3 regions of the Peribacillus sp. BM1 genome follow, and region 1 is predicted to be linked to each of the others. Evidence: a T-box and tRNA genes for the amino acid it is inferred to sense, from the RefSeq annotation. Region 1 holds a T-box; the other regions hold tRNA genes.
The links. A T-box is a leader RNA that pairs with one kind of tRNA and senses whether it is charged. The one in region 1 lies ahead of serS (serine--tRNA ligase), so its partner is inferred to be a tRNA-Ser.
Positions count from the first base shown of each region.

Region 2: it encodes a tRNA-Ser, which carries the amino acid that the T-box ahead of serS (serine--tRNA ligase) is inferred to sense. The anticodon was not compared.
Region 3: it encodes a tRNA-Ser, which carries the amino acid that the T-box ahead of serS (serine--tRNA ligase) is inferred to sense. The anticodon was not compared.

Region 1 is NZ_CM155259.1:1,041,916-1,052,388, forward strand. Features, by position in the region: gene AC1MGI_RS05005 (YaaC family protein) at 318-1,286, opposite strand; gene guaB (IMP dehydrogenase) at 1,400-2,863, shown strand; gene AC1MGI_RS05015 (D-alanyl-D-alanine carboxypeptidase family protein) at 3,031-4,359, shown strand; T-box leader at 4,437-4,659, shown strand; gene serS (serine--tRNA ligase) at 4,724-6,001, shown strand; tRNA gene AC1MGI_RS05025 (tRNA-Ser) at 6,130-6,222, shown strand; gene AC1MGI_RS05030 (deoxynucleoside kinase) at 6,556-7,227, opposite strand; gene AC1MGI_RS05035 (deoxynucleoside kinase) at 7,205-7,864, opposite strand; gene AC1MGI_RS05040 (cysteine hydrolase family protein) at 8,060-8,593, opposite strand; gene tadA (tRNA adenosine(34) deaminase TadA) at 8,760-9,257, shown strand; RNA gene ffs (signal recognition particle sRNA large type) at 9,337-9,601, shown strand; gene dnaX (DNA polymerase III subunit gamma/tau) at 9,857-10,473, shown strand, end outside.
Region 2 is NZ_JBWXPJ010000005.1:1,705-12,177, forward strand. Features, by position in the region: rRNA gene AC1MGI_RS22295 (23S ribosomal RNA) at 1-2,163, shown strand, start outside; rRNA gene rrf (5S ribosomal RNA) at 2,235-2,350, shown strand; tRNA gene AC1MGI_RS22305 (tRNA-Glu) at 2,400-2,474, shown strand; tRNA gene AC1MGI_RS22310 (tRNA-Val) at 2,479-2,554, shown strand; tRNA gene AC1MGI_RS22315 (tRNA-Thr) at 2,566-2,641, shown strand; tRNA gene AC1MGI_RS22320 (tRNA-Lys) at 2,659-2,734, shown strand; tRNA gene AC1MGI_RS22325 (tRNA-Leu) at 2,741-2,822, shown strand; tRNA gene AC1MGI_RS22330 (tRNA-Gly) at 2,834-2,905, shown strand; tRNA gene AC1MGI_RS22335 (tRNA-Leu) at 2,921-3,009, shown strand; tRNA gene AC1MGI_RS22340 (tRNA-Arg) at 3,022-3,095, shown strand; tRNA gene AC1MGI_RS22345 (tRNA-Pro) at 3,107-3,183, shown strand; tRNA gene AC1MGI_RS22350 (tRNA-Ala) at 3,200-3,275, shown strand; tRNA gene AC1MGI_RS22355 (tRNA-Met) at 3,308-3,384, shown strand; tRNA gene AC1MGI_RS22360 (tRNA-Ile) at 3,394-3,470, shown strand; tRNA gene AC1MGI_RS22365 (tRNA-Ser) at 3,481-3,573, shown strand; tRNA gene AC1MGI_RS22370 (tRNA-Met) at 3,607-3,680, shown strand; tRNA gene AC1MGI_RS22375 (tRNA-Asp) at 3,684-3,760, shown strand; tRNA gene AC1MGI_RS22380 (tRNA-Phe) at 3,804-3,876, shown strand; tRNA gene AC1MGI_RS22385 (tRNA-Tyr) at 3,892-3,975, shown strand; tRNA gene AC1MGI_RS22390 (tRNA-Gln) at 4,051-4,122, shown strand; tRNA gene AC1MGI_RS22395 (tRNA-Cys) at 4,127-4,197, shown strand; tRNA gene AC1MGI_RS22400 (tRNA-Leu) at 4,205-4,286, shown strand; tRNA gene AC1MGI_RS22405 (tRNA-Gly) at 4,306-4,379, shown strand; tRNA gene AC1MGI_RS22410 (tRNA-Ile) at 4,386-4,462, shown strand; tRNA gene AC1MGI_RS22415 (tRNA-Asn) at 4,481-4,555, shown strand; tRNA gene AC1MGI_RS22420 (tRNA-Ser) at 4,568-4,658, shown strand; tRNA gene AC1MGI_RS22425 (tRNA-Arg) at 4,669-4,742, shown strand; gene AC1MGI_RS22430 (hypothetical protein) at 5,469-6,293, shown strand; gene AC1MGI_RS22435 (hypothetical protein) at 6,785-6,961, opposite strand; gene AC1MGI_RS22440 (hypothetical protein) at 7,626-7,910, opposite strand; gene AC1MGI_RS22445 (ParA family protein) at 7,894-8,691, opposite strand; gene AC1MGI_RS22450 (replication initiation protein) at 9,062-10,276, opposite strand.
Region 3 is NZ_CM155259.1:1,997,986-2,008,458, reverse strand. Features, by position in the region: gene AC1MGI_RS09735 (3-hydroxybutyrate dehydrogenase) at 231-1,007, shown strand; gene AC1MGI_RS09730 (helix-turn-helix domain-containing protein) at 1,189-1,734, opposite strand; gene AC1MGI_RS09725 (D-serine ammonia-lyase) at 1,886-3,247, shown strand; tRNA gene AC1MGI_RS09720 (tRNA-Leu) at 3,551-3,632, opposite strand; tRNA gene AC1MGI_RS09715 (tRNA-Cys) at 3,643-3,716, opposite strand; tRNA gene AC1MGI_RS09710 (tRNA-Gly) at 3,723-3,797, opposite strand; tRNA gene AC1MGI_RS09705 (tRNA-Gln) at 3,801-3,875, opposite strand; tRNA gene AC1MGI_RS09700 (tRNA-His) at 3,919-3,994, opposite strand; tRNA gene AC1MGI_RS09695 (tRNA-Trp) at 4,020-4,093, opposite strand; tRNA gene AC1MGI_RS09690 (tRNA-Tyr) at 4,102-4,185, opposite strand; tRNA gene AC1MGI_RS09685 (tRNA-Phe) at 4,201-4,273, opposite strand; tRNA gene AC1MGI_RS09680 (tRNA-Asp) at 4,319-4,395, opposite strand; tRNA gene AC1MGI_RS09675 (tRNA-Met) at 4,399-4,472, opposite strand; tRNA gene AC1MGI_RS09670 (tRNA-Val) at 4,504-4,579, opposite strand; tRNA gene AC1MGI_RS09665 (tRNA-Glu) at 4,590-4,664, opposite strand; tRNA gene AC1MGI_RS09660 (tRNA-Ser) at 4,678-4,769, opposite strand; tRNA gene AC1MGI_RS09655 (tRNA-Asn) at 4,773-4,847, opposite strand; rRNA gene rrf (5S ribosomal RNA) at 4,874-4,989, opposite strand; rRNA gene AC1MGI_RS09645 (23S ribosomal RNA) at 5,107-8,042, opposite strand; rRNA gene AC1MGI_RS09640 (16S ribosomal RNA) at 8,356-9,906, opposite strand; gene AC1MGI_RS09635 (nucleotidyltransferase-like protein) at 10,181-10,473, opposite strand, start outside.

The DNA of each region.
Region 1 (10,473 bases):
ATTAATGCATGTCGGCAGTCAAGCACGAGCACCTTCCCCCTTTGAAATAGTGTATTAGCCATTTGAATGAGTCCAATGGACAACTTTACTCGAAGGACCTGTTAGTGTGCAACTAGATATCGCTTAGGACTAAGAGACAGAATAACATAAAGAGCTCAGTCAATATTCCCCGAAATCAAGGGCTTACATTTTTAGATGAAGAAAAAGGGGACAAGGCTTCCTTCACTTAACAGCCTTCCCAATTAAAATGCTATTCTGCCCCTTATTAGAGTTAGTTTCCCTGTTTTATTTTAACACCATGTTGTATCTTTAAAAAATTACTGAGTGGGAAATCTTTCATTTGTTAACCACTGGTAAATTAAAAATGGAATTTTTTCTTGCGTTATTGATAAAAATTGAAGGATGAGTGGATAGTCCTCGTTAGGCATTGTCTTCAATAACTCTGACCACCACTCGGTTTCATAACGACATATCATGCTCAAGTTGTACAGCAAAAGATAGTGGAGCATAATTTCAGGTAAGGTGGAGCACTCAGAACTTTTAGTGAGAGAAAGCATAAAATTTTTATCAAATAAATGATATCGGATAGGGGCATGCTTATTGAATAAAAGCTTTTGATCTATTTTCATTTCTAAGTGATCAGATTCTCTAATAGATATATTTAGCTTTGTTTTTGATTCTAAGTATTCTTTAAAACGATTTGTTGTCATTTGATAAGTATCAAGTATTGAAGGTGATAAGTGATAGTGATTATTCTGATGCTGTAGAGTTTGATAACTTTTTTTACCGAATAAATATTGATAGCTCTCATAAAGTTCTGGGATTTCCTTCAACAAGGATTCCATAGTATAACGTTCATTTTCAATTTGTTTTATGCCGAATACTTTATTTAGTGCGTGCATATACAACCCATTTTTTTGGATTTTGATTTCATCTTGCAAAAATTCATATTGTTGTTTCTTACGCTTTCTTGTGGTTACTCCATGTGCAAGGACTCCAGTGTTTTCCGGATAGTTGGGATCGCTAGTGAGAACACAGGCCTTGAGAAGTTGAGTAAATCCATAAAAAATAAGGACAGGCTGAATAGAGAGAGGTGCAATTTTTGCTTGAGAATAATAGGTCTGGCCATGTTCAAGATAATAGATGAAGGGGTAGCAGTTTTCGTAACTATTCTTATCGGCTGTTGGGTCATTTATGGAACGATAGCATTTATTTAAATAAATTTGTGTCCGAGATGCAGAGTAGAAGTTGCTAAGTGAGTCCCAAAAAGTAGGATAGTTTATCATAAGATATTCTCCTTCTAATAAATAGAATAATCAGAAATTTAATGTTCTCCTTGACAGTATTTTGTCCAATTGATAACCTACTAATAATATTTTTTTAACCTGGAGGGAAAATAATGTGGGAAAATAAGTTCGCAAAAGAAGGATTGACCTTTGATGATGTATTATTAATTCCAGCAAAATCTGAGGTTCTACCGAAAGATGTTAATTTACAAATTACTTTAGCAGAAAATTTAAAATTGAATTTGCCAATTTTAAGTGCTGGTATGGATACAGTTACTGAAGCTGAGATGGCAATTTCTATGGCTCGTCAGGGTGGATTAGGTATTATTCATAAAAATATGACGATTGAAGAGCAAGCGGAAATGGTAGACAAGGTCAAACGATCAGAAAGCGGAGTTATTACTGATCCATTTTTCCTAACTCCAGAGCATCAGGTTTTTGACGCTGAGCATCTAATGGGAAAATATCGTATATCTGGTGTTCCAATTGTAAATAATCTTGAAGAACAAAAACTCGTTGGAATACTTACAAATAGAGATTTACGCTTCATCCAAGATTTCTCTATTAATATTTCTGATGTTATGACTGTTGAAAATTTGGTCACAGCACCAGTTGGAACAGATTTAAAACAAGCTGAAAATATTCTTCAAAAACATAAAATTGAAAAACTTCCGCTTGTTGATGAAAAGGGCGTATTAAAGGGCCTTATCACAATTAAAGATATAGAGAAAGTCATTGAATTTCCAAACTCAGCAAAAGATAAACGTGGCCGACTACTTGCTGGTGCAGCAGTTGGAGTAACAGGAGATACGTTAAAACGTGTTGAAATGCTCGTCAAAGCCCATGTTGATGCAATTGTAATCGATACTGCGCACGGACATTCAAAAGGTGTAATCGAAACAGTCAAAGAAATACGTAAGGCATATCCTGAACTAACGATTATCGCTGGTAACGTAGCAACAGCTGAAGCTACGAGAGCACTCATTGAGGCTGGAGCTGATGTGGTCAAGGTTGGAATTGGGCCTGGATCTATCTGTACGACGCGTGTCGTTGCGGGTGTTGGAGTTCCACAAATTACAGCTGTTTATGATTGCGCAACAGAGGCAAGAAAACATGGGAAAACGATTATTGCTGACGGTGGCATTAAATACTCTGGCGATATCGTCAAGGCTTTGGCAGCTGGTGGGCATGCCGTAATGTTAGGTAGTATGCTTGCAGGCGTATCAGAGAGCCCTGGAGAAACGGAAATATTCCAAGGACGTCGCTTTAAGGTATATCGTGGAATGGGATCTGTAGCGGCCATGGAAAATGGTTCAAAAGACCGTTACTTCCAGGAAAATAATAAGAAATTTGTACCTGAAGGCATTGAAGGTCGTCTAGCCTATAAAGGACCATTATCTGACACAATTTATCAGCTGATCGGTGGGATTCGTGCAGGAATGGGCTATTGTGGAGCTGGGCATTTGCAGGATTTACGAGAAAAGACTCAATTTATTAAGATGACAGGTGCAGGATTGCGCGAAAGTCATCCACATGACGTACAAATTACAAAAGAAGCACCGAATTATTCCTTATAATTAGAACTTTATATTCATATTAACAAGTTAAAATAGGTGGGCAGAGTAGGAAAGTACTCTGTCTACTTTTTTTGATTTTTTTATGATAAACTAGACAAGGTGCACATCAAATAACGAGGAGAGATTCTTCGAAATATATAGATCAAGTTAGTTGGAGGTATTGAAAATTGAAAAGATTTAGCAAGATTTCACTAGTTTTTATCACGGTCCTTACTCTAGCATTATCACAACTTGCCTTTCTACCAAATGAAGCAAAGGCCAATACAGTCGATCTGGGTTTAAAGGCAGAAGCTGCAATCATTCTTGATGGAGAAACAGGTCGTATCCTATATGAGAAAAATGCAGATAAAGTACTTGGCATTGCATCAATGTCTAAAATGATGACAGAGTATATTGTTTTGGAAGCAATAAAAAATAAGAAAATTACATGGGACCAGAAAGTTAACATTAACGAATATGTTCATAAGCTATCAAGGGCACCTGGTTTATCCAATATTGGATTAACTCAAGGTGAAGATTACACCGTGAAAGAATTGTACGAAGCCATGGCCGTCTTTTCTGGAAATGCTGCTACTGTAGCATTAGCAGAGCTTATAGGCGGAAGCGAAAAGAACTTTGTTGGATTAATGAATAAAAAGGCCGGAGAGTTAGGGTTAAAAGAGTATAAATTTGTGAACTCTAGCGGTTTAAATAATTCGAGCTTAATGGGGAATATACCAGCTGGTAATGAAAATGAAGAAAATGTTATGACGGCGAGAGATACAGCAACACTTGCTTATCGTTTAATTACCGATTATCCGGAGGCATTAGAATATTCAAAAATTCCAAAGTTGAAGTTCAGGGATGGGAGAGAATATCCAAACTTTAACTGGATGTTGCCTGGATTGATTTTTGAGTATGAGGGTGTCGATGGGTTAAAGACAGGATCTACAGATTTTGCAGGATTTGGCCATACAGCTACTGCAATTAGAGATGGTCAACGTTATCTCACAGTAGTAATGAAGTCAACTTCCAAAAACCAACGTTTTGAGGATAGTATTAAACTTATGAATTACGCCTTTGGTAATTTTGGCAAGGAAGAACTTGTTCCAGCAAATTATCAAGTGAAAGATCATAAGACGATTCCTGTAGCAGACGGGAAAGCAAATTCAGTGAAGATCCAATCAAAAGAAGCCATTAATGCAGTCATTAATCATGCTGATAAGGAGAATTATAAACCTGAACTGGTTATTGACGAAAAGAGGCTGAATAAAGACGGTAAGCTTGAAGCTCCTGTTAAAAAAGGCGATATAATTGGTTACTTAACAGTTAAGCCGAAGGATGGAACGGATTACGGATTTATCGACGAAGCGGGTGCAAAGACAGTTAAAGTAGATGTTGTAGCAGCAGAAACAGTAGAAAAGGCAAATTGGTTCGTATTGTCTGCTCGAGCTGTCGGTGGATTCTTCGCTGATATTTGGAGTAGTGTTTCCGATACAGTTAAAGGTTGGTTCTGATTTCCACCTCATGATAACGGATAAAAAGGTTGCAACATGGTAAGAATTATAGTACATTATGGAAAACAATTTCATTCATTAAAACGATGACAGGAACCAGTAGTAAGTCTTGCTTTCTAAAGAGAGCCGGTGGCAGGTGTGAATCGGTGTGAGAAGCTTATGAATCCATCCTGGAGTAAAGTATGGAACCCCATTGATATGGATAGTAATTACTTTCGGCTTATGCCGTTATCTTTCGAGTGGAAGGTACAATTGTGCCTTCAACTAGGGTGGCAACGCGGGTTAACTCTCGTCCCTTTTATAGGGACGGGAGTTTTTTGCGTTCCTGAAACTAATTGTAATCAAAATTAAGGAGGAATGTGAGATGTTAGATTTAAAATATCTACGGAATCATTTAGAAGAAGTAAAACGAGCATTGCAATTCCGAGGTGAAGACTTAACTGATCTTGGAAAATTTGAGGAGTTGGATGGTAAACGCCGAGCACTAATTGCTGAGGGAGAAAAGTTAAAAAGCCGTCGAAACGAAGTATCTCAAGAAGTTGCTATGTTAAAGCGTGAGAAAAAAGACGCGGATCATTTAATTACTGAAATGAGAGAAGTGGGCGATCGAATTAAAGGGTTTGATGATGAGCTACGCGAAGTGGAAGCTGATTTACAAAGAATGCTTTTGTCAATTCCGAATATACCTCATGAAAGTGTTCCTGTAGGGGAAACAGAGGATGATAATGTTGAAGTGAGAAAATGGGGAGGGCTTCCTCAATTTTCTTTTGAACCTAAGCCACATTGGGATATTGCTGGTGAATTGGGAATTTTGGATTTTGAACGAGCAGCGAAGGTAACGGGAAGCCGTTTTGTATTCTATAAAGGCTTAGGTGCCCGTCTTGAACGTGCATTGATCAGTTTTATGCTTGATTTACATGTGGAAGAGCACGGGTATGAAGAGATGATGCCTCCTTACATGGTGAATCGCACAAGTATGGTAGGTACTGGGCAGTTGCCGAAATTTGAAGAAGACGCATTCCGGATAGAAAGCGAAGATTATTTCTTAATTCCTACATCTGAGGTACCGGTTACGAATTATCACCGTGATGAAATATTAAATGGAGAAGCACTGCCATTCGGCTATGCGGCATACAGCGCTTGCTTCCGTTCAGAAGCTGGGTCTGCTGGTCGCGATACACGTGGATTAATTCGTCAGCATCAGTTTAATAAAGTAGAGCTTGTAAGGTTTGTGAAACCTGAGGATTCATATGCAGAACTCGATAAGCTTACAGGTCATGCTGAAAAAGTGTTACAGTTGCTTGAGCTACCATATCGAGTACTAAGTATGTGTACGGCGGATCTTGGATTTACAGCAGCTAAGAAGTACGATATTGAAGTTTGGATTCCAAGCTATGGAACATATCGCGAAATTTCTTCTTGCAGTAACTTTGAAGCATTCCAAGCAAGACGGGCAAATATCCGCTTCCGTCGGGATCCAAAAGGTAAGCCAGAACATGTTCATACATTAAATGGATCTGGCCTTGCTATCGGAAGAACGGTAGCGGCTATTCTTGAAAATTATCAACAAGCCGATGGAAGTGTAATTGTCCCCGAAGTATTACGTTCATACATGCGTGGAGCAGAAGTAATAAGGCCGTAATGAAAGCGGAGGTTGTCTCATAAAGGGTTAAACCCTATGAGACAACCTCCATTACATATATTATGAAAAACAAAAAACGATTCGTTGACTTTACCATAAACCTATTGTAATATAATACATGTTAATATGGAGGTATACCCAAGTTTGGCTGAAGGGATCGGTCTTGAAAACCGACAGGGGAGTCAAATCCCGCGGGGGTTCGAATCCCTCTACCTCCTCCATTATTTTTTTAATTAACCACAACGCATAAATTGGAAATCGTAAAACTCGTTGCATATGTAACGAGTTTTTTTTTATTGCTTAGGAAATTATTTAAGTGGAAAACTTAATTTGTCTGTTTGAATCCAGTGCAAGCAGCTACCTCCTTTAATCATAAGCTGCTCAATCTATTGGTGAGAAGCTCTCTACTCGTTGAAGTTGATAGGTTTATGTTTGACTGATTTGTACAGGACGTGGTAAATCTAAGTCGAAGTTCCGTAATAGGCGCTTGTGCTTTCGTTCTTTAGATTAATTGTTTATGTAAAAAAAAAATCACCCAGTTTGAGGTGACTTTTTTATACTCTTCTTAATTTTTTTGTTTGATTTATGAAGGTTGAAATTCGTTCGACAATTGGTTCAATCGATTCTTCACTTTGGATCAGGTCATATTCATTAATGTTCAATCGTAAGACTGGGCAAGCGTTGAACTGATTAATCCAATTTTCATAGCGTCGGTGCATTTCTGTCCAATACTCGATAGGGGTTTGTTGTTCCATAGGACGCCCACGGACTTTAATTCGAGCCAAGATGTCATCTAATGAGCCTTCTAAATATATAAGCAAGTCTGGGTGTGGGAAGTATGGGGTCATGACCATCGCGTCAAAAAGACTTGTGTAGGTCTCATAATCGGTAGGGTTCATTGTTCCCTTTTCGTAATGCATTTTTGCAAAAATTCCCGTATCCTCATAAATAGATCGATCTTGAATAAATCCTCCGCCATATTCAAATATACGTTTTTGTTCCTTGAAACGCTCAGCAAGAAAATAAATTTGTAAATGGAAGCTCCATCGGTCGAAGTCTTCGTAAAACTTATCTAAGTATGGGTTTGTATCAACTTTTTCAAAGGAAGTGCGAAAGTTTAAGGCATTAGCTAAGGCATTTGTCATGGTGGATTTTCCGATACCTACCGTTCCTGCAATCGTAATGACTGAACTTGACGGGATATCATATTTTTTTCGTAGATTCATTCGTATATACTCCTTTTTGAAGCGCGTTCTCAATGCGGGTCAAGATCATAGACCGGTCTTCTTTGTTTTCGATAAAATCAATTTCATCCCCATTGAAGCGAAGAACTGGAATATTTGGATGCTGTTCTTCGAATGTAGCCATGAAATTATGATAATCAATGGTTAATTGTTCAAGGTAAATGGGACTGATATTCTTTTCAAAATCCCGGCCGCGCTTTCCTATTCGTTTTAATAATGTTTCTAGACCTGCATCTAAGTATACGACCATATTTGGATTGGGCATGTCTTTGGTAAGGATCTTAAAAATATTTAAGTATTTATCATATTGACGATTTTTCAACGTGCGTTCTGCAAATATCAAGTTTTTAAATATATGATAGTCTGCTACAACAGCTTGGTTGTTAGCAAGAAAGTTCATCTCAATATCTTCGAGTTGTTTGTAGCGGTTGCAGAGGAAAAACATTTCTGTTTGAAAGCTCCACTCATCTATATTTTCATAAAATTTACCTAAAAAAGGATTTTCATCGACAATTTCTTTTAATAAGGCAAATTGGAAGTGTTCAGAGATTGCTTTAGCAAGTGATGTTTTCCCCACACCAATTGGTCCCTCAACGGTGATAAATGGTGTGTTTACCATGAATTACTTCCTCCTTTAAAGCGATATCCCAATGGAATAATCGGGCGTTTCTGTCTATGGCTATTAATAGCCACCAATTATTGTATCACAGACTGCTGAACTGGGGTGATAGAATTCTCGTTAATAGAGAATTGTATATATTGGAGGAATTATACTTAGCTATACCTTTTGGGCGATGCCTGAAATCAGGAAAAATTATACTGGTTCTACTTGTGCCTTTAGTACATTTTTCATCATGGTAAGGGCGTAATGATTATCATCATTACTGGCAGATGCAAGGCAATTCTCTGGAACCCATAGCGGGTATTCCCTCATATAAGCATCATTTGCAGTGAATAATACACAAATATTACCCGCAATCCCTGTAATAGTGAGACGGTTGACACCTAAATGGTGCAATAATATGTGAAGAGCAGTTCCGTAAAATGCCGAATGTTTTGGCTTAATTAAAAAGTAATCATCTTCTTCTGGTACAATTTGTTCAATAATTTGTGTGTTCTTCTCGTTTTTACATAATGCGATAATTTTGTCGTAATTAGCCTGCCATAAATTATAATGATCGTTAATATAAATAATAGGATATCCCTTTGCTTTACAGATGCTTTTTAAAGTGATAATTGGTTGAATGATTGGTATAGTATGTTGAAGAAGCATATCACCATTCTGGAATTTGAAATCATTAATCATATCTATAATAAGTAAAGCTTGTTGTGATTTTTCTTGATTCATCTTAGGTAGTCTCCTTTTTTTGTAGATGTTTGTTCAATGTGTAATTGTCCTTACAAGTACGAAGTGAATATGAGTAGTGTGTCTAAATGATTAGCGCTTTACTCGTTTTGAGATAGTGGGGTCGATGTGTGAAAAGAACGTGAATGAAGGCGAAAGGAAAATGAAGATGGACGATCAATACTATATGATGGAAGCGTTAAAAGAAGCCAAAAAGGCCGGTGAAATAAATGAAGTTCCAATCGGTGCAGTCATCGTACTTCAAGATAAGATCATCGCAAGGGGGCATAATTTACGAGAAACAGAGCAAAATGCAATCTCGCATGCTGAACTTCTCGCAATTGATCGTGCTTGCCGATCGCAAGGGACATGGCGCCTAGAGGAGGCTACACTTTATGTCACACTTGAGCCTTGTCCGATGTGTGCAGGAGCAATCATTCAATCAAGGGTAAAGCGTGTTGTATTTGGTGCAAGTGACCCGAAAGGTGGTTGTGTGGGGACTTTTATGAATTTATTGCAGGATGAGCGCTTTAATCATCAAGCTGAAGTGACAAGTGGTGTCCTGGATACGGAGTGCGGGCAGATTTTAACGGAGTTTTTTAAAGGTGTTCGCTTACGGAAAAAGGCGGAAAAGGAAGCAAGAAAAGCTATGCTGGAAAAGGGATAGTAATAAGTTATTTTTCTTAATCGTTTTTTGAGGTATATAACATTGCTTTTTTCTATATAACTTAGTATAATAAATCATGCCGTGCTAAGCGGGGAGGTAGCGGTGCCCTGTACTCGCAATCCGCTCTAGCGAGGCCGAATCCCTTCTCGAGGTTAGTTTCCTGTAGGGTCTGCCTTAAGTAAGTGGTGTTGACGCCCGGGTCCTGCGCAATGGAACTCCATGAACCATGTCAGGTCCGGAAGGAAGCAGCATTAAGTGGAAGTTTCCATGTGCCGCAGGGTTGCCTGGGCCGAGCTAACTGCTTAAGTAACGCTTATGGGAGCTAATCGACAGAAGGTGCACGGCATATTACATAATAAATCAACTCATCCTTTTGGGTGGGTTTTTTTATATCATTTTTAAAATGGATAAAAATAGCTAAACCAACATCAAGGGGATGGCGTAAGCAGAACAAATTAACACATTACAGGCTTTTACACAAAAACTTATCTTTTTAACATTATTTGGTAATGTTTTTATGTATTGTGACGTTCCGTGCCCTTTTCCTTCATACAAATAGTACGCTATAATAGATAAGGAGAAAATAAGGGGGTGACAACGTGGGGTATCAAGCATTATATCGAGTTTGGCGACCGCAGCAATTTATTGATGTAGTCGGTCAGGAGCATGTAACGAAAACATTACAAAATGCGCTTCTGCAACAGAAAGTTTCCCACGCCTATTTATTTTCTGGTCCACGCGGTACTGGGAAAACGAGTGCAGCGAAGATACTTGCTAAAGCTGTGAACTGTGAGAAGTCACCAACAAATGAACCGTGTAATGAATGTGCGTCCTGCCGGGGAATTACAGATGGATCGATCCCGGATGTAATTGAAATTGACGCTGCATCCAATAATGGCGTGGAAGAAATTCGTGATATTCGAGATAAAGTGAAATATGCGCCAAATTCAGGTACATATAAAGTATATATTATTGATGAAGTACACATGCTTTCACAAGGCGCCTTTAATGCTTTATTAAAAACATTGGAAGAGCCACCACAGCACGTCATTTTCATTTTAGCAACTACAGAACCTCATAAAATTCCTTTAACCATCATCTCAAGAACACAGCGCTTTGACTTTAAACGCATACAGCCCCAGGATATAATCGGGCGGATGTCTCAGATTATTTCTGAGAGTGATATTACTGTAGATGAACAAGCTCTACATATTAT
Region 2 (10,473 bases), on a different replicon from region 1:
AGGCCCGAACCCACGTACGTTGAAAAGTGCGGGGATGAGGTGTGGGTAGCGGAGAAATTCCAATCGAACCTGGAGATAGCTGGTTCTCTCCGAAATAGCTTTAGGGCTAGCCTCGAGATGAGAGTATTGGAGGTAGAGCACTGATTGGACTAGGGGCCCCCAACGGGTTACCGAATTCAGTCAAACTCCGAATGCCAAATACTTATTCTCGGGAGTCAGACTGCGAGTGATAAGATCCGTAGTCAAGAGGGAAACAGCCCAGACCACCAGCTAAGGTCCCCAAGTTTACGTTAAGTGGAAAAGGATGTGGAGTTGCTTAGACAACCAGGATGTTGGCTCAGAAGCAGCCATCATTTAAAGAGTGCGTAATAGCTCACTGGTCGAGTGACTCTGCGCCGAAAATGTACCGGGGCTAAACGTAACACCGAAGCTGTGGATGGATACCGTATGGTATCCGTGGTAGGAGAGCGTTCTAAGGGCGTTGAAGCTAGACCGGAAGGACTGGTGGAGCGCTTAGAAGTGAGAATGCCGGTATGAGTAGCGAAAGAAGGGTGAGAATCCCTTCCACCGAATGCCTAAGGTTTCCTGAGGAAGGCTCGTCCGCTCAGGGTTAGTCGGGACCTAAGCCGAGGCTGAAAAGCGTAGGCGATGGACAACAGGTTGATATTCCTGTACCACCTATACATCGTTTGAGCGATGGGGGGACGCAGAAGGATAGGGTAAGCGCGCTGTTGGATATGCGCGTCCAAGCAGTTAGGCCGGAAACGAGGAAAATCCCGTTTCCATTAAGGCGGAGCTGTGATGGCGAGGGAAATATAGTACCGAAGTTCCTGATTCCACGCTGCCAAGAAAAGCCTCTAGTGAGATGTAGGGTGCCCGTACCGCAAACCGACACAGGTAGGCGAGGAGAGAATCCTAAGGTGTGCGAGAGAACTCTCGTTAAGGAACTCGGCAAAATGACCCCGTAACTTCGGGAGAAGGGGTGCTTTTTAGGGTGAATAGCCCGGAAAAGCCGCAGTGAATAGGCCCAGGCGACTGTTTAGCAAAAACACAGGTCTCTGCGAAGCCGCAAGGCGAAGTATAGGGGCTGACGCCTGCCCGGTGCTGGAAGGTTAAGAGGAGAGGTTAGCCGCAAGGCGAAGCTTTGAATTGAAGCCCCAGTAAACGGCGGCCGTAACTATAACGGTCCTAAGGTAGCGAAATTCCTTGTCGGGTAAGTTCCGACCCGCACGAAAGGCGTAACGATCTGGGCACTGTCTCAACGAGAGACTCGGTGAAATTATAGTACCTGTGAAGATGCAGGTTACCCGCGACAGGACGGAAAGACCCCGTGGAGCTTTACTGCAGCCTGATATTGAATTTTGGTACAGCTTGTACAGGATAGGTAGGAGCCTGTGAAGCCGGAGCGCTAGCTTCGGTCGAGGCGTCGGTGGGATACTACCCTGGCTGTATTGAAATTCTAACCCGCGCCCCTTATCGGGGCGGGAGACAGTGTCAGGCGGGCAGTTTGACTGGGGCGGTCGCCTCCTAAAATGTAACGGAGGCGCCCAAAGGTTCCCTCAGAATGGTTGGAAATCATTCGTAGAGTGTAAAGGCACAAGGGAGCTTGACTGCGAGACCTACAAGTCGAGCAGGGACGAAAGTCGGGCTTAGTGATCCGGTGGTTCCGCATGGAAGGGCCATCGCTCAACGGATAAAAGCTACCCCGGGGATAACAGGCTTATCTCCCCCAAGAGTCCACATCGACGGGGAGGTTTGGCACCTCGATGTCGGCTCATCGCATCCTGGGGCTGTAGTCGGTCCCAAGGGTTGGGCTGTTCGCCCATTAAAGCGGTACGCGAGCTGGGTTCAGAACGTCGTGAGACAGTTCGGTCCCTATCCGTCGTGGGCGCAGGAAATTTGAGAGGAGCTGTCCTTAGTACGAGAGGACCGGGATGGACGCACCGCTGGTGTACCAGTTGTTCTGCCAAGAGCATCGCTGGGTAGCTACGTGCGGACGGGATAAATGCTGAAAGCATCTAAGCATGAAGCCCCCCTCAAGATGAGATTTCCCATAGCGTAAGCTAGTAAGATCCCTGAAAGATGATCAGGTTGATAGGTCAGAGGTGGAAGCGTGGCGACATGTGGAGCTGACTGATACTAATCGATCGAGGACTTAACCAATATATATTTTAATGATGATTCTAAAGTTTGTTATCTAGTTTTGAAGGAATAAACCTTCTAACTGAATTTAGTCTGGTAATGATGGCGAAGAGGTCACACCCGTTCCCATTCCGAACACGGAAGTTAAGCTCTTCAGCGCCGATGGTAGTTGGGGGTCTCCCCCTGTGAGAGTAGGACGTTGCCAGGCTAAGCCCCTAATTAAATTAGGGGCTATTATTCTTTCTATAACTATATGCGGCCCCTTGGTCAAGCGGTTAAGACACCGCCCTTTCACGGCGGTAACACGGGTTCGAATCCCGTAGGGGTCACCATATTGGAGGATTAGCTCAGCTGGGAGAGCATCTGCCTTACAAGCAGAGGGTCGGCGGTTCGATCCCGTCATCCTCCACCATTACCTATAGTGCCGGTGTAGCTCAACTGGTAGAGCAACTGACTTGTAATCAGTAGGTTGGGGGTTCAAGTCCTCTTGCCGGCACCAGGTTTTTTTTTGTTTTCGAGCCATTAGCTCAGTTGGTAGAGCATCTGACTTTTAATCAGAGGGTCGCAGGTTCGAATCCTGCATGGCTCACCATTTATCGCGGGTGTGGCGGAATTGGCAGACGCACCAGACTTAGGATCTGGCGCCGCGAGGCGTGGGGGTTCAAGTCCCTTCACCCGCATTAATTATTACGCGGAAGTAGTTCAGTGGTAGAATACAACCTTGCCAAGGTTGGGGTCGCGGGTTCGAATCCCGTCTTCCGCTCTACTTTTCGTAAGTGCCGGGGTGGCGGAACTGGCAGACGCACAGGACTTAAAATCCTGCGGTAGGTGACTACCGTACCGGTTCGATTCCGGTCCTCGGCACCATAATATTTATACGCGCCCGTAGCTCAATTGGATAGAGCATCTGACTACGAATCAGAAGGTTGTAGGTTCGACTCCCGCCGGGCGCATTGTTTCTATACGGGAAGTAGCTCAGCTTGGTAGAGCACTTGGTTTGGGACCAAGGGGTCGCAGGTTCGAATCCTGTCTTCCCGACCATTTCAATTTTAATTATGGGGCCTTAGCTCAGCTGGGAGAGCGCCTGCCTTGCACGCAGGAGGTCAGCGGTTCGATCCCGCTAGGCTCCACCATTATTATGATTATTGTATACGCTTATTTATTTGGCGGCGTAGCTCAGCTGGCTAGAGCGTACGGTTCATACCCGTGAGGTCGGGGGTTCGATCCCCTCTGCCGCTACCAAATCATGAAGGATCTTTAGCTCAGCTGGTTAGAGCAGACGGCTCATAACCGTCTGGTCGTAGGTTCGAGTCCTACAAGATCCACCACTATTTATTCGGAGGTATACCCAAGCCCGGCTGAAGGGATCGGTCTTGAAAACCGACAGGGGAGTCAAATCCCGCGGGGGTTCGAATCCCTCTACCTCCTCCATTTTTTAAAAAAAGATCACACAATTCATATCGTCGCGGGGTGGAGCAGTTCGGTAGCTCGTCGGGCTCATAACCCGAAGGTCGCAGGTTCAAATCCTGTCCCCGCAATCTGGTCCGGTAGTTCAGTTGGTTAGAATGCCTGCCTGTCACGCAGGAGGTCGCGGGTTCGAGTCCCGTCCGGACCGCCATTTTTATTCTAGTAGGGTCACCTACTGTTGATATACATTGTGTGGCTCAGTAGCTCAGTCGGTAGAGCAAAGGACTGAAAATCCTTGTGTCGGCGGTTCGATTCCGTCCTGAGCCATCATTAGCTTAATACGGAGGGGTAGCGAAGTGGCTAAACGCGGCGGACTGTAAATCCGCTCCTTCGGGTTCGGCAGTTCGAATCTGCCCCCCTCCACCATTGTGTAGTTTAAAGATAGAATAGAGGTCTTCGGAACTTCCGAAGAAGGTTGTGAACCCATTTATTTTATATTATTGGGCTATAGCCAAGCGGTAAGGCAACGGATTTTGATTCCGTCATGCGAAGGTTCGAACCCTTCTAGCCCAGTCATGGCAGCATAGCCAAGTGGTAAGGCAGAGGTCTGCAAAACCTTCACCCCCGGTTCAAATCCGGGTGCTGCCTTAATCATGCCGGTGTGGCGGAATTGGCAGACGCGCACGACTCAAAATCGTGTTCCGTAAGGAGTGCCGGTTCGACCCCGGCCACCGGTATCGAAGCGAGACATATTTTGCGGGTGTAGTTTAGTGGTAAAACCTCAGCCTTCCAAGCTGATGATGAGAGTTCGATTCTCTTCACCCGCTCCAAAGAATGGGCCTATAGCTCAGCTGGTTAGAGCGCACGCCTGATAAGCGTGAGGTCGATGGTTCGAGTCCATTTAGGCCCACCATAATCCTATATTTTTTGTTCCGCAGTAGCTCAGTGGTAGAGCATTCGGCTGTTAACCGAACGGTCGTAGGTTCGAGTCCTACCTGCGGAGCCATTTTTTTTATATGGGGAAGTACTCAAGAGGCTGAAGAGGCGCCCCTGCTAAGGGTGTAGGTCGGGTAACCGGCGCGAGGGTTCAAATCCCTCCTTCTCCGCCACACATAGGATGCGCCTTTAGCTCAGCAGGATAGAGCAACGGCCTTCTAAGCCGTCGGTCAGAGGTTCGAATCCTCTAAGGCGCGTAAAGACTAACCAACTAAGGTTAGTTTTTTTTGTTTGTTCATTCAGTCTGCGAGCAAAACAAGACCGTATCGAACCAATTCATTCGTCTCATGGCACTTTAGGTAACTCTAGTGAACAAATGATACATAAAACAAAAAATAAATTGCTTATAATGCGTTTCTCAGCATCATTTATTTTAAAAAAATTTTTTTCTTGTGTAAGTTCCGAAAGGGTTGCGAATGAGTTCGGAACCTTCCAAATGGGCAGGGATGAACAGGGATAAAAGCAAGCTTGCAGTGGTAGGCTGGCGATGGATCTTTAAAAGTTAATACACAACAGAATGGGTGGCAGCTTTTTAGGCGGTTAATATCCTTTAGCTTTAGTCTCTATATAGAAAAGCTCTTAAATATCTGGACTTTGCTAGTTTTGTAGGTTTATAATTCTATTAAATAAAAAACTTAATATGGACAAATAAAAAAGCCATTTCCATATGCTAAAGGCTGGTAACCTTTAACGGAAATGACTTTAACCCTGTTTCACAACTTCTCAAGGACGGGAACAGGTAAAATAACAATTTGATATGCCTATTATAACGGGTTTATAGAGAGAATTTCAACCGTTAACTTTTAATAATTTTAAAAAAGTAGGCTACCAAAGGTGTATTTTACCGTTTTTCTAATCCAGTTGTGATTGGTAAAAGGGTAAAGTAGGCCTTTTTCTTTGTCTTCTGGGAAGGAAGAAAAGTCATGTTAGTAGCAGGCAGAATCGAAAATTTTAAAGAATTTAGCAAGTTTAAAAACATAAAAAAATTTAATAACACCATTGAAATGTTCCTAGCCGAGCATAAAAAAGATTTCACTAAGGGAGAACTAGTCGCGTTCAAACGCTTGGTTAGGTTCTCAGCAAAATATGCAGGTGTGGCTAATGCCAAGATCGGAACTTTACTAAAAGCCATCAATGAAAAACTGAAAGGGTTTGGCGTAAGTCGTTCCACTTTTGAAAGAATGCTAAGAAAAGCGAAAGATTTAGGTATTCTATCGGTTGAAAATACGGCTAAATCCAAAGGTGGAAAAGGGCATAATGTCTATATTTTTAATACAATTGATGTATTAAAAAAGGAAAAATTGACGTATTGTGGGGATCACGAGAAACCTTGCGACAGTAAGGGTGAAGGGTATAATTTTGAAAGAGAAACTAGTAATCTTTTAGAAACTAGCAATACTAAAAAGATAAAAAAACGTAAGGAAACGCATTTAGATTCTACTTTTACGGCTTCTTATGTTTCAAAAGAATTTGTCCAGGCTGTTAAGCCTTTCTTTAATCATGCAGCTACGATCGAAGACCTTTGGAAAAGCGTTTTTCTTGATACAAAGGGGATAAAAAACATAGTAGAACCTGAAATCATTACATATACGGCCATAGCTGCCTTTAAACAAGCAATCAGAGCCTCTAAAAAAGGGAAAATCAGAACGACCTTAGCTGCCTTCTTCACAGGAACTTTTAAAAACCTAATGGATAAGGCTTACTTTGCTATTCCTTTAGAAGAAATCCATGAAAGAATCAGCCATTGAAACAAGAAATAATATCTTAAAACAAACTAATTTAGATAAAATTATCTTCTTTAAAAACCGTAAAACACACCGCAACAAAGATAGATCTCAAAGAGAGCTCAATGTCTGTTTCATTTGCGGTTTTACTTTGCAGTAAATCCCTGTCTGTTTACGGGCTCGGCCGGGCTCCTCCTTTTTCGTAAACACCAGAAGACCTCGCCTATACTACGTAAACATAGCCGAGGTCTTCTGGTACTCTAAAGTTGTTGCCGGCCGAGGGTGGAAGAAGTAGCAAGTAGGTTTATGTATAAATGGAGAGATTAGTTTGGGGAAAAGATTAAAAAATATGGATATAGTGGTTTAGAAATAAAAGATGTAGAACGAGTAAAAAATACGAATGATGTGAGAATTAGAGGATGCTGTTTGCTGATTTATTTGTAGTGTTTTTTAGTTCCGAAGATAGATTCGAAGGGTTCCAAAAGGGGGGGATTCGAAAAAAATAGGAATTTTGTTTATGGTTTTTGTAATGTATTTTTAAAAAAACGTCGTTCATGCTGTTTATTAGGCTTTCTATGGCGTTTTATCTTTTTTTGAGTACAAATGTAAGTATAAAGATTTAAGATGTTATAAACACCCCTTAAAGGACCTTGAAGACCTTGCTGATTTATTATTTTTAATTCATTTTTCACAATAATTCTCCAGTTTTATCTTAAACTTCTTCTCAATCTATGTATTAGGGCTACCCGAACCTTCTGAATTTTGACAGGTGTGGAATGGTAGCCAAACCGCCTGTTCCTCCATTCTTCATGTTGGTGTCGTATTTTTTTACTCTATATAGGGACTCTTGGTAACACAGTTCACCTCAGCCAACCTCACATCTCTAAACCAGGGGTAGTTGGGACTGTTTCCCTTCCGGCTCGGAAACGGGTATTCTGTATCGCTCATATGAGCCGTATAATCTCTAATTACTTCCCGCAGCTTGATCGGAACTATAGAGCCGCAACGCCCATTTCGTATCTTCAATTTCTTTGGCCGTTCGTAACGGCTGCACGTTCTTTTCTTTCATGATTTCCCTCTATTATCATACGTTGAATGTATGATAATAGAGGGAAATCAAAAGTACCCAGTGCTACCAATAATTTGAATGTACGAAAATACCTAAAATCATACATTCAAAAAACTTCCTATTCAACTAAAGAAGAAAAGAAGAAGAGAAGAAGAGAAGAAATAAACGTTTATTCGTTGGAAAAATGGTTGATTCCTTCTTTTCTTCTTTCCATGCAGCGCAGTAGAGTTTGCTACTTGAATAGATTTCAGTCTGGCCACATGGTAAGTAAATTTGCAAAATGTCTTCTACTTAATCTCCTTTAAATACTTCTCCAAAGCCTCTTCAATCAAAATATAGATGTTTTTTTCATGGACAAGGGCTTGCATTTTTAATTCTTTATGCAGATCTGTACGTAGATCAAAGGATACGCGTTTTCTTTCCACTTTTATTTCATCCTTTCTTGTTTCGTTGATTTCTTTATTCAAATAAACGTTGGTATCTTCTTCGCCTACTATTTCGGCTAATGCTTGGGTTGGAGTGATTATTTGTTGCATACGTTTCATTTTTTTTATGTCATTTACTTTGGACACGCTCAATCAACTCCTTGTAGAAACGGTTGTATTGGTCTAATGCCTTTTTTAATTCTGGGTTCTTATTAAATCCATAGAGAGCTAATCTGCCCACTGGTGCTTTTCTCGTAATGGTTGTTTGAAAGACTTCGTTAGGATAGTCCTCCTCAATCATTTCTTTAAACGCTTTTGAATCGCTTCTACGTACATCGTTCATGGTGCGTAAAATCCCAACGACTTGTGTATCTCTATGACCGAAATTTCTAGCGCCTTCAACAGAGTCCATAAAATTAGGAATCGCCGAGTAACACCAGCTTGAACATTCAAACATGACAACTACGTGTTCGCTTGCGCATAAGGCATTTGTGGTTTGTTCACTAAGTGATGGTGGGGTATCAATTACGATAAAATCATATTGATCCCTAACTTGATCAAGAATTTGATCGAGGATTAAGCTAGGGTTCCCCTTAAATGGGAGAGTGTCGCCTTGATAAGTTTTCCCGGTATAAATCCAGCGAGGAAATGTAGCTAAAAAGTTGTTGGCAGGAAGCAGATCTAAATGATCGGTGATAGAAACAATATACTTTTCTACGTCGTTTTGTTGCATCGCTTCTAATATAGATTTTCCCATAAACTCATTAGATGGTTGTTCAGATAAAAATTCAGTCAAGTTTCCTTGAGAATCCATATCCACGGCCAGTACACGGTAGCCATCTTCTTTTAGCAAATAGGATAATATGCCCGTTGTAGTGGATTTGCCGCATCCGCCTTTTTGGATTCCCATTGTAATGGTAATGGCCAATCTTCGCACCTTCCTTCTTTAAAAGTTGTTGCCTACTTTCCTTATTCGATAATAGTTGAACAACTCCTTCTTGTTAAGTGGGGGATAAAAACCTTTATATATCAGGCTGTATACGTATTTTTCAAACATTCATACAGGGACATTAAGGTGTTGAAGTTGTATTTATAATTCCTTAACTAGCTGTTTTTAAGATTGATATATTCTTAAGATAAACTCGATAGAATATATATAGGATTACTTTCATACCTTAAACAGAATAAAATGCATTTTATATAATTTAAATAAGGGCAAAAAGGGGGGTTGGTATCATTTAAATACCCAACTCCTTTTATTTCCTCTTAAATTCAAAAAACTAAAAATTAGCTTGCAACTACACTCCTTTTAACCAATCTTCAATCTGTATCTTCGCCTTTTCAATATCCTTTTTTTCTAAAGTAGTATTTTCAGGCTCCATAATATTAAGCGTTTCGTATAAGTCTTGTTTGACCGTTTCAAAAATCTGCACAGCATTGGCTTGCTCCACATCCAGAAACCTCTGTATTTCACTGATTGATTTCTCTTCCACAAACCAATACGGTAAAGGATCTTTTGATTTTCTAAAATCTGAAATTAAATGCATAAGAATGTTTTCAGATGATGCAATACCTTCATTAGGTCCTGAAGAACGTAACACTTTCGTTATGTACCCTATAGGATTTTCGATATCTTTTCTATCTTGTATTTTCTCTAATAGGTCAATAACAGTTTCTTGTCCATATTTCCCCCATGATTCAATCACTTCATCGGACAACTGGATTCCTAATGTTTTTCCTAGCTTTCTGACGCTTTTTGAAAAACTATTTGATAACTTAAATTCTTCAAGATTGCTTTCAAAAATATCTAGTTCTTCTATCTTAGGTTGTTTTGCGGACTTTATTAGAAATTTAACCTTTTCAACTTTACGTCCTTTTTTCACAACTTCTATTTCGAAAGCAATATCCGTTTTCTTCATAAGTTCCTTTTGGGCCGGTAAAAGTACACGTTGTTTAAAGTTTCCATAGGCAGGATAGACATCTTCAGCGCCAAGCATCTTCCGTAAATCTGAAAGAAAAAACGTCCTCTCTTGAAATCTTTCGTATTGTTTTAACAATTCATAGATCCGAATAGCATAAGAACTTTTGAGTTTAACAACATTTTCAAGCTTATAGCTCGTAAATTCTTTTTTTAATTCTAATAGGTATGGACGTAAGAATGGATCAAATCGAACGTCTATGGTACCTTCAGATTCGTTATAAGCAACATAACTTAACCAGGCTACCTGGATGACCTTCTTATCAATGCGAACCTCAAACACCTTTTGCATGAGTTCCTTAGTAATTTGCCTTAATTCTGTATATTTAGGCGTACCATTTAAGCCTAATAATCGATTAAACTCCTTAATCGGTAATGTATATGATTTAAAATCCGAGTCCTCGGGATGAATATTGCTAGCCAAACAGAGAATAATTTTTTGCTCAACCACACCGAGTTTATAATTTGCTTCGATTAAAATATTAGATTTAGTCACAAGTTGATTGGTTCGATTTTCCATAATCGATGTAGACATTAAAAAAATCCCCCTTTGGGTTCATCTGATTATGCCAAATTTTTAACTATAACAAAAGTTTTTTTTTGTTATAGTTGGCACCATTTTTGTTATAGTTGGCACCATTTTTGTTATAGTTAAGGCACCATTTTTGTTATAGTTGGCACCATTTTTGTTATAGTTGGCACCATTTTTGTTATAGTTGGCACCATTTTTGT
Region 3 (10,473 bases), 960 kb from region 1:
AATCATGCCAAAAATGAGAATTGAAAAAACTTCAATAATTTTCTTTAAAAATTCCGATAATTGTGATAGACTTTTCATCAAAACCCAACCCTAACATTCTAATTTTGAAAGACCTTCCCCTTCCCTTTTATTAAACAGACTAACTTCCCTTATTTTAAAATTTCCTAAGTACACATGCCAATGACCTATTTCTGCAAGTAACCATTACATTTTTATTGGAGGAATGTAAAATGGTTAATCAAAAAGTCGCCATCATCACTGGATCAGCAAGAGGAATCGGTTTCGAAATTGGTAAGTCTTTTGCAGAAAACGGTGCAAAAGTTGTATTGTCCGATCTTAATCAACAAACGGTCGAAGAATCTGCTCAAAAACTTAAGGGTAATGGTTTAGAAGTGATTGGCCTTAAAGCAGATGTGGCTAAAGAAGAAGACATTATCCAATTAATCGAACAAACAAAAAATAAATACGGTCGTGTCGATATTTTTATCAATAATGCTGGGCTCCAACATGTTTCTCCCATCGAGGAATTCCCAACTGAAACATTCGAACTCATGATCAAAATCATGTTAACGGCCCCATTTATCGCCATCAAACATGTATTGCCAATTATGAAGGCACAAGGATTTGGCAGAATTATCAATATTGCTTCCATTAACGGCCTAATTGGTTTTGCCAACAAAGCCGCCTATAACAGCGCTAAACACGGAGTCATTGGGTTAACCAAAGTCGCCGCTCTAGAAAGCGCTTCTTCAGGTATCACTGTAAATGCCCTTTGCCCCGGTTACGTAGATACACCACTTGTCCGTGGACAGCTGCAAGACCTGGCAAAAACAAGGCAAGTACCGTTAGAAAGCGTTTTGGAAGAAGTCATTTATCCACTGGTGCCTCAAAACCGTTTACTCGATGTCAGTGAAATTGCCGATTACGCTATCTTCCTCGCAAGCGAGAAAGCACGCGGCATTACCGGGCAGGCTGTTGTACTTGATGGTGGGTATACCGCACAATAAACAACCAGTGTGGATTTTTGATAAATAATGGTTAAATTTATCATACACTCTTTAATCGCGAGGGACTTGAAACATCTAATTACATTGAACATTAGTTCTGAAAATAAAAGCCTTTGGCTAACGCCAACCTAAATTCATCCCCTTCACAGGCTTGAGGAAGGGGAATTCTTTCGGTTGGTTGTTAAAACGCAGGTGGGGTAACTGAAAATAATACAATTGCCTTTTCACTAAAATTATTTTCCCATTTATGTTTCAAATTTGCTGGTATTTTCACGCTATCACCAGCTTCTAATAGATATTCTTCTTCACCCAAATACACCTTAATTTTTCCTTCCAAAATAAATGCTACTTCTTCTCCTTTATGTTCTAGAAGATTTTCGGATGAAGAAGTATTCGAAGGAACGTTCATAATCGCTGTTGTTAAATTCCCCGTAAAATTCGGCGACAATAACTCATAAGACAAATTATCAATGATCATTTTCTTACGTTTACTGGACCTAACGATTAAATCCTCCGTAATTGTCTCTTCAAGTAAAAAACTAAAAGTTGGAACATTTAGGGTTTTAGCTAAGACCTTTAAGGTTTGAATAGAAGGATTTGCCAATCCACGTTCAATTTGGCTTAGCATTGAAGGTGTAATATCAGCTAATTTTGCTAACTCTCTACTGCTCAATCCTTTAGCTTTTCTATATTTTTCAACTTTCTTACCAATATCTATATTTTCCATAATCGATACTCCTTTATAAGATGTTAAATTTAATTTAAATAAAGTTAATATTAATTAACATATAGTTAAGTGTGTGTTAAACTGTATTTAAGTTTATTTAATTATAATTTATAAAACACCTTACTACAAGATAATTAGGAGGACCAAATAAATGAAAGAGATTGAAAGCCAGGAATTACAAACATGGAAAGACCAATATCCTTTACTAAATAAGCTCATTTCGATGGATGAAGTATTTTGGATAAATCCAAATGTCGAAAAATTTCAAACGGGAATTAAAAAATCCCCCCTTACTCTAGAAGATGTAAGAGATGCAGAGGAAAGGTTGAAACGTTTTGCCCCATATATCGCCAAGGTTTTCCCTGAAACAAAAGCATCGAATGGTATCATAGAATCTCCTTTAGTAAGAATTCCTTCGATGAAACAATCCTTAGAACAGGAGTATCAACAACCTATATTAGGCGAATTATTACTAAAATGTGATAGTCACCTTCCTATATCAGGATCTATTAAAGCAAGAGGCGGGATTTATGAAATTCTCAAACATGCAGAAGAACTAGCTTTTCAACATCAATTGTTAACGATTCAAAATGATTATTCAATTTTAGATAGTGATAGGTTTCGAACTTTCTTCTCACAATATTCAATCGCAGTAGGCTCGACTGGAAATTTAGGACTTAGTATTGGCATCATCAGTGCAAAGTTAGGTTTTAATGTTTCTGTTCATATGTCAGCTGATGCAAAACAGTGGAAAAAAGACTTGCTTAGAAGCAAAAATGTCAAAGTTATTGAATATGAAGCTGATTATAGTAAAGCTGTAGAAGAAGGTCGAATCCAAGCAGATAGTGATCCAACATGTTATTTTGTGGATGATGAAAATTCTCACGACCTATTTTTAGGATATGCAGTGGCTGCATCTCGATTGAAGAAACAATTAGAAGAGCTAGAGATAACAATTGATGAAAATCATCCTTTGTTTGTTTACCTTCCATGTGGAGTAGGTGGCGGCCCTGGTGGCGTAGCTTTTGGATTGAAATTATTGTATCAAGACCATGTTCACTGTTTCTTTGCAGAACCTACCCACTCACCATGTATGTTACTCGGTTTAATGACTGGACTTCATGATAAAGTTTCTGTACAAGATGTTGGTATCGATAATGTAACAGACGCGGATGGACTTGCTGTAGGAAAGCCATCTGGGTTTGTCGGTAAAACTATGGAGCCTTTTTTAAGTGGTAATTATACGGTTAGTGATGAACAGTTGTATAAGTTGCTAAAAGAACTAGTCGATACAGAGGGGATCCACTTAGAACCTTCTGCACTAGCAGGCATGATAGGACCAAGTAAATTATGTAAAGAGGGCATCGATTATTTACAGAAGCATAGTTTAACAGAAAAGATGAGTAAGGGTACACATATTATTTGGGGGACTGGTGGAAGCATGGTTCCTGAAGAAACGATGACGCAATATTATCAAAAAGGGTTGAAATTAGCGTTAGATAAACAGAAGTAATGTAACACGGGGTAGTTTAACCCTGTGTTTTTATATTTAAAATTTCTTTTCTTATTAAACTAACCTCCCTATAGTATAAGTTCCCACACACAAACTATGCTAAACTTTAATTTAGATATTAAAATTTCTTTGAGCGTATTGTTCCACAATCTGGTCCGTTTGCGTAATAAGAAAAAATCCTACATTATCAAAGGCTTCCTGTATTAAGACACTATTTTTGCTATTTATGAAGAATCGAAAAAGAGCTCCCACAAAGTGTGAGAACTCTTTTTCGATTGCATTTTCTTTCACTCGACCATTTGATACCGGTGGCCGGGGTCGAACCGGCACTCCTTACGGAACACGATTTTGAGTCGTGCGCGTCTGCCTATTCCGCCACACCGGCAAAAACTTTATGGAGGCGGCAACCGGAATTGAACCGGTGATAAAGGTTTTGCAGACCTCTGCCTTACCGCTTGGCTATGCCGCCATCTTTTGGAGCGGAAGACGGGATTCGAACCCGCGACCCCAACCTTGGCAAGGTTGTATTCTACCACTGAACTACTTCCGCATATGGCTGGGCTAGAAGGATTCGAACCTTCGCATGACGGAATCAAAATCCGTTGCCTTACCGCTTGGCTATAGCCCATTGTTACATATATATTCAAAAATTAATTCATTATGTTTAAAAATGGGGCGACTGATGGGAATCGAACCCACGAATGCCTGAACCACAATCAGGTGCGTTAACCACTTCGCCACAACCGCCATGATGTAAGATGAATTTGTAAGTTGGCAGGGGTAGTAGGAATTGAACCCACACCGAAGGTTTTGGAGACCTTTGTTCTACCTTTAAACTATACCCCTATAATTAATGGTGGAGGGGGGCAGATTCGAACTGCCGAACCCGAAGGAGCGGATTTACAGTCCGCCGCGTTTAGCCACTTCGCTACCCCTCCATATTAAGTTACTGATGGCTCAGGACGGAATCGAACCGCCGACACAAGGATTTTCAGTCCTTTGCTCTACCGACTGAGCTACTGAGCCAGTTAATTTATATGAACAACAAGCTTGTTTAACTAGTAAATAAAATGGCGGTCCGGACGGGACTCGAACCCGCGACCTCCTGCGTGACAGGCAGGCATTCTAACCAACTGAACTACCGGACCAGATTGCGGGGACAGGATTTGAACCTGCGACCTTCGGGTTATGAGCCCGACGAGCTACCGAACTGCTCCACCCCGCGATAATAGAAATGATGAAATTTGATTAAATAATGGTGGAGGATGACGGGATCGAACCGCCGACCCTCTGCTTGTAAGGCAGATGCTCTCCCAGCTGAGCTAATCCTCCGTTATGTATATGGTGACCCCTACGGGATTCGAACCCGTGTTACCGCCGTGAAAGGGCGGTGTCTTAACCGCTTGACCAAGGGGCCACGTTATTTAGAATGGCGGAGAGCAAGGGATTTGAACCCTTGAGACAGGGTTACCCGTCTACACGATTTCCAATCGTGCTCCTTCGGCCACTCGGACAGCTCTCCATATGGCTCCGCAGGTAGGACTCGAACCTACGACCGTTCGGTTAACAGCCGAATGCTCTACCACTGAGCTACTGCGGAATAATACAATGTGGTTTTAAAAAACTGCCTGGCAACGTCCTACTCTCACAGGGGGAAACCCCCAACTACCATCGGCGCAAAAGAACTTAACTTCCGTGTTCGGAATGGGAACGGGTGTGACCTCTTTGCCATCATTACCAGACATTTTTTTCTGAAAGACATTTATTATTATATCATACTTTTAAATAAAGTCAATAATATTTTTTCATTCTTTCAAAACTAGATAATAAGAAGGTTTTTTGCTTTTTTCAAGAACAATAAGGTTAAGTCCTCGATCGATTAGTATCAGTCAGCTCCACATGTCGCCACGCTTCCACCTCTGACCTATCAACCTGATCATCTTTCAGGGATCTTACTAGCTTACGCTATGGGAAATCTCATCTTGAGGGGGGCTTCATGCTTAGATGCTTTCAGCATTTATCCCGTCCGCACGTAGCTACCCAGCGATGCTCTTGGCAGAACAACTGGTACACCAGCGGTGCGTCCATCCCGGTCCTCTCGTACTAAGGACAGCTCCTCTCAAATTTCCTGCGCCCACGACGGATAGGGACCGAACTGTCTCACGACGTTCTGAACCCAGCTCGCGTACCGCTTTAATGGGCGAACAGCCCAACCCTTGGGACCGACTACAGCCCCAGGATGCGATGAGCCGACATCGAGGTGCCAAACCTCCCCGTCGATGTGGACTCTTGGGGGAGATAAGCCTGTTATCCCCGGGGTAGCTTTTATCCGTTGAGCGATGGCCCTTCCATGCGGAACCACCGGATCACTAAGCCCGACTTTCGTCCCTGCTCGACTTGTAGGTCTCGCAGTCAAGCTCCCTTGTGCCTTTACACTCTACGAATGATTTCCAACCATTCTGAGGGAACCTTTGGGCGCCTCCGTTACATTTTAGGAGGCGACCGCCCCAGTCAAACTGCCCGCCTGACACTGTCTCCCGCCCCGATAAGGGGCGCGGGTTAGAATTTCAATACAGCCAGGGTAGTATCCCACCGACGCCTCGACCGAAGCTAGCGCTCCGGCTTCACAGGCTCCTACCTATCCTGTACAAGCTGTACCAAAATTCAATATCAGGCTGCAGTAAAGCTCCACGGGGTCTTTCCGTCCTGTCGCGGGTAACCTGCATCTTCACAGGTACTATAATTTCACCGAGTCTCTCGTTGAGACAGTGCCCAGATCGTTACGCCTTTCGTGCGGGTCGGAACTTACCCGACAAGGAATTTCGCTACCTTAGGACCGTTATAGTTACGGCCGCCGTTTACTGGGGCTTCAATTCAAAGCTTCGCCTTGCGGCTAACCTCTCCTCTTAACCTTCCAGCACCGGGCAGGCGTCAGCCCCTATACTTCGCCTTGCGGCTTCGCAGAGACCTGTGTTTTTGCTAAACAGTCGCCTGGGCCTATTCACTGCGGCTTTTCCGGGCTATTCACCCTAAAAAGCACCCCTTCTCCCGAAGTTACGGGGTCATTTTGCCGAGTTCCTTAACGAGAGTTCTCTCGCACACCTTAGGATTCTCTCCTCGCCTACCTGTGTCGGTTTGCGGTACGGGCACCCTACATCTCACTAGAGGCTTTTCTTGGCAGCGTGGAATCAGGAACTTCGGTACTATATTTCCCTCGCCATCACAGCTCCGCCTTAATGGAAACGGGATTTTCCTCGTTTCCGGCCTAACTGCTTGGACGCGCATATCCAACAGCGCGCTTACCCTATCCTTCTGCGTCCCCCCATCGCTCAAACGATGTATAGGTGGTACAGGAATATCAACCTGTTGTCCATCGCCTACGCTTTTCAGCCTCGGCTTAGGTCCCGACTAACCCTGAGCGGACGAGCCTTCCTCAGGAAACCTTAGGCATTCGGTGGAAGGGATTCTCACCCTTCTTTCGCTACTCATACCGGCATTCTCACTTCTAAGCGCTCCACCAGTCCTTCCGGTCTAGCTTCAACGCCCTTAGAACGCTCTCCTACCACGGATACCATACGGTATCCATCCACAGCTTCGGTGTTACGTTTAGCCCCGGTACATTTTCGGCGCAGAGTCACTCGACCAGTGAGCTATTACGCACTCTTTAAATGATGGCTGCTTCTGAGCCAACATCCTGGTTGTCTAAGCAACTCCACATCCTTTTCCACTTAACGTAAACTTGGGGACCTTAGCTGGTGGTCTGGGCTGTTTCCCTCTTGACTACGGATCTTATCACTCGCAGTCTGACTCCCGAGAATAAGTATTTGGCATTCGGAGTTTGACTGAATTCGGTAACCCGTTGGGGGCCCCTAGTCCAATCAGTGCTCTACCTCCAATACTCTCATCTCGAGGCTAGCCCTAAAGCTATTTCGGAGAGAACCAGCTATCTCCAGGTTCGATTGGAATTTCTCCGCTACCCACACCTCATCCCCGCACTTTTCAACGTACGTGGGTTCGGGCCTCCATTCAGTGTTACCTGAACTTCACCCTGGACATGGGTAGATCACCTGGTTTCGGGTCTACGACCTCATACTCATGCGCCCTATTCAGACTCGCTTTCGCTGCGGCTCCGTCTTATCAACTTAACCTTGCATGAAATCGTAACTCGCCGGTTCATTCTACAAAAGGCACGCTATCACCCATTAACGGGCTCTAACTACTTGTAGGCACACGGTTTCAGGATCTATTTCACTCCCCTTCCGGGGTGCTTTTCACCTTTCCCTCACGGTACTGGTTCACTATCGGTCACTAGGTAGTATTTAGCCTTGGGAGATGGTCCTCCCTGCTTCCGACGGGATTTCTCGTGTCCCGCCGTACTCAGGATCCACTCAGGAGGGAACGAAGTTTCAGCTACAGGGTTTTTACCTTCTTTGACGGATCTTTCCAGATCACTTCACTTACCCCGTTCCTTTGTAACTCCATGTTGAGTGTCCTACAACCCCAAGAGGCAAGCCTCTTGGTTTGGGCTATCTTCCGTTTCGCTCGCCGCTACTCAGGAAATCGCATTTGCTTTCTCTTCCTCCGGGTACTTAGATGTTTCAGTTCCCCGGGTCTGCCTTCAGTACCCTATGTATTCAGGTAAAGATACTGTTCCATTACGAACAGTGGGTTTCCCCATTCGGAAATCTCCGGATCAAAGCTTACTTACAGCTCCCCGAAGCATATCGGTGTTAGTCCCGTCCTTCATCGGCTCCTAGTGCCAAGGCATCCACCGTGCGCCCTTTCTAACTTAACCATATGATGGCTGATAAACGAAAAGTTTACCAAACAACCTAGTTGTTAAAAGGTCTTACTTGATGTCTTGAAAAATTAATGCAAAAATTTGCCTTCTATCTATTATCTAGTTTTCAAAGAACGATTCAGCGAATTATAAACGGCGCTCTTCTTCGTCAGCTTCTCTCACTCGCATCCTCACGTATATAAATACGTTCCGGTGCTCCTTTGATTGCTTCCTTGAATAGCTTGTTTCTAATTCACTTCATATTTTGAGTTGAATGAATTACTCATTCAAAACTGAACAAAACAAAAGCGCTCGTTATATTCCTTAGAAAGGAGGTGATCCAGCCGCACCTTCCGATACGGCTACCTTGTTACGACTTCACCCCAATCATCTGTCCCACCTTAGGCGGCTGGCTCCTTAGAGGTTACCTCACCGACTTCGGGTGTTACAAACTCTCGTGGTGTGACGGGCGGTGTGTACAAGGCCCGGGAACGTATTCACCGTGGCATGCTGATCCACGATTACTAGCGATTCCGGCTTCATGTAGGCGAGTTGCAGCCTACAATCCGAACTGAGAATGGCTTTATGAGATTCGCTTACCCTCGCGGGTTTGCAGCTCTTTGTACCATCCATTGTAGCACGTGTGTAGCCCAGGTCATAAGGGGCATGATGATTTGACGTCATCCCCACCTTCCTCCGGTTTGTCACCGGCAGTCACCTTAGAGTGCCCAACTAAATGCTGGCAACTAAGATCAAGGGTTGCGCTCGTTGCGGGACTTAACCCAACATCTCACGACACGAGCTGACGACAACCATGCACCACCTGTCACTTTTGTCCCCGAAGGGAAGTCTCTATCTCTAGAGAGGGCAAAAGGATGTCAAGACCTGGTAAGGTTCTTCGCGTTGCTTCGAATTAAACCACATGCTCCACCGCTTGTGCGGGCCCCCGTCAATTCCTTTGAGTTTCAGCCTTGCGGCCGTACTCCCCAGGCGGAGTGCTTAATGCGTTAGCTGCAGCACTAAAGGGCGGAAACCCTCTAACACTTAGCACTCATCGTTTACGGCGTGGACTACCAGGGTATCTAATCCTGTTCGCTCCCCACGCTTTCGCGCCTCAGTGTCAGTTACAGACCAGAAAGTCGCCTTCGCCACTGGTGTTCCTCCAAATCTCTACGCATTTCACCGCTACACTTGGAATTCCACTTTCCTCTTCTGCACTCAAGTTCCCCAGTTTCCAATGACCCTCCACGGTTGAGCCGTGGGCTTTCACATCAGACTTAAGGAACCACCTGCGCGCGCTTTACGCCCAATAATTCCGGACAACGCTTGCCACCTACGTATTACCGCGGCTGCTGGCACGTAGTTAGCCGTGGCTTTCTGGTTAGGTACCGTCAAGGTACCAGCAGTTACTCTGGTACTTGTTCTTCCCTAACAACAGAACTTTACGACCCGAAGGCCTTCTTCGTTCACGCGGCGTTGCTCCGTCAGACTTTCGTCCATTGCGGAAGATTCCCTACTGCTGCCTCCCGTAGGAGTCTGGGCCGTGTCTCAGTCCCAGTGTGGCCGATCACCCTCTCAGGTCGGCTACGCATCGTGGCCTTGGTGAGCCATTACCTCACCAACTAGCTAATGCGCCGCGGGCCCATCTGTAAGTGACAGCCGAAACCGTCTTTCCATCTCTTCTCATGCGAGAAAAGAAATTATCCGGTATTAGCTCCGGTTTCCCGAAGTTATCCCAGTCTTACAGGTAGGTTGCCCACGTGTTACTCACCCGTCCGCCGCTAAATCAAGGGAGCAAGCTCCCTATCATTCGCTCGACTTGCATGTATTAGGCACGCCGCCAGCGTTCGTCCTGAGCCAGGATCAAACTCTCCAAAAAGTGTTTGACTTGCTCATTGTTTTTATAGTGTATACTCACTTAATTTAAAACGTTGGCGCTTTGTTTTGTTCAGTTTTCAAAGAGCAATTTGTTATCGTTTATCTCGTAAGCGACTTTATCAATTTAACACGTTAGCGTATGTACTGTCAACATATTTTTTCAAAAAAGTCTTTCGAGATGTTTCTCCGCCGCTGTGAAAACCTATGTCCCTCAGCGACGTATATAAATATAACATCATACAAACATAAGGTCAACAACTTTTTTAAAATAATTATCAAGCTTGATAATGACGATGATAAACTTCATGCCCCTTGGTCTCAATTTCAACGACTTCAACTATCGTCTTATCTATTAAGTATTCTAACAACACACTTAAATCAACTGCATAATGGGCAATTTCAGGATGTTCCATTAATTCTGATATGCTCCAGTAACCTTGTCTTTCTTTCATTATTTCTAATAAATGCTGCGAACCTGTATTAGTTCTGGAATAGATAAGAAATTCACTAGCGAGAAACAAAAGTTCAAGCCTCTTCTCGATAGTTTCCTCACTGTTGACAAGCTCCT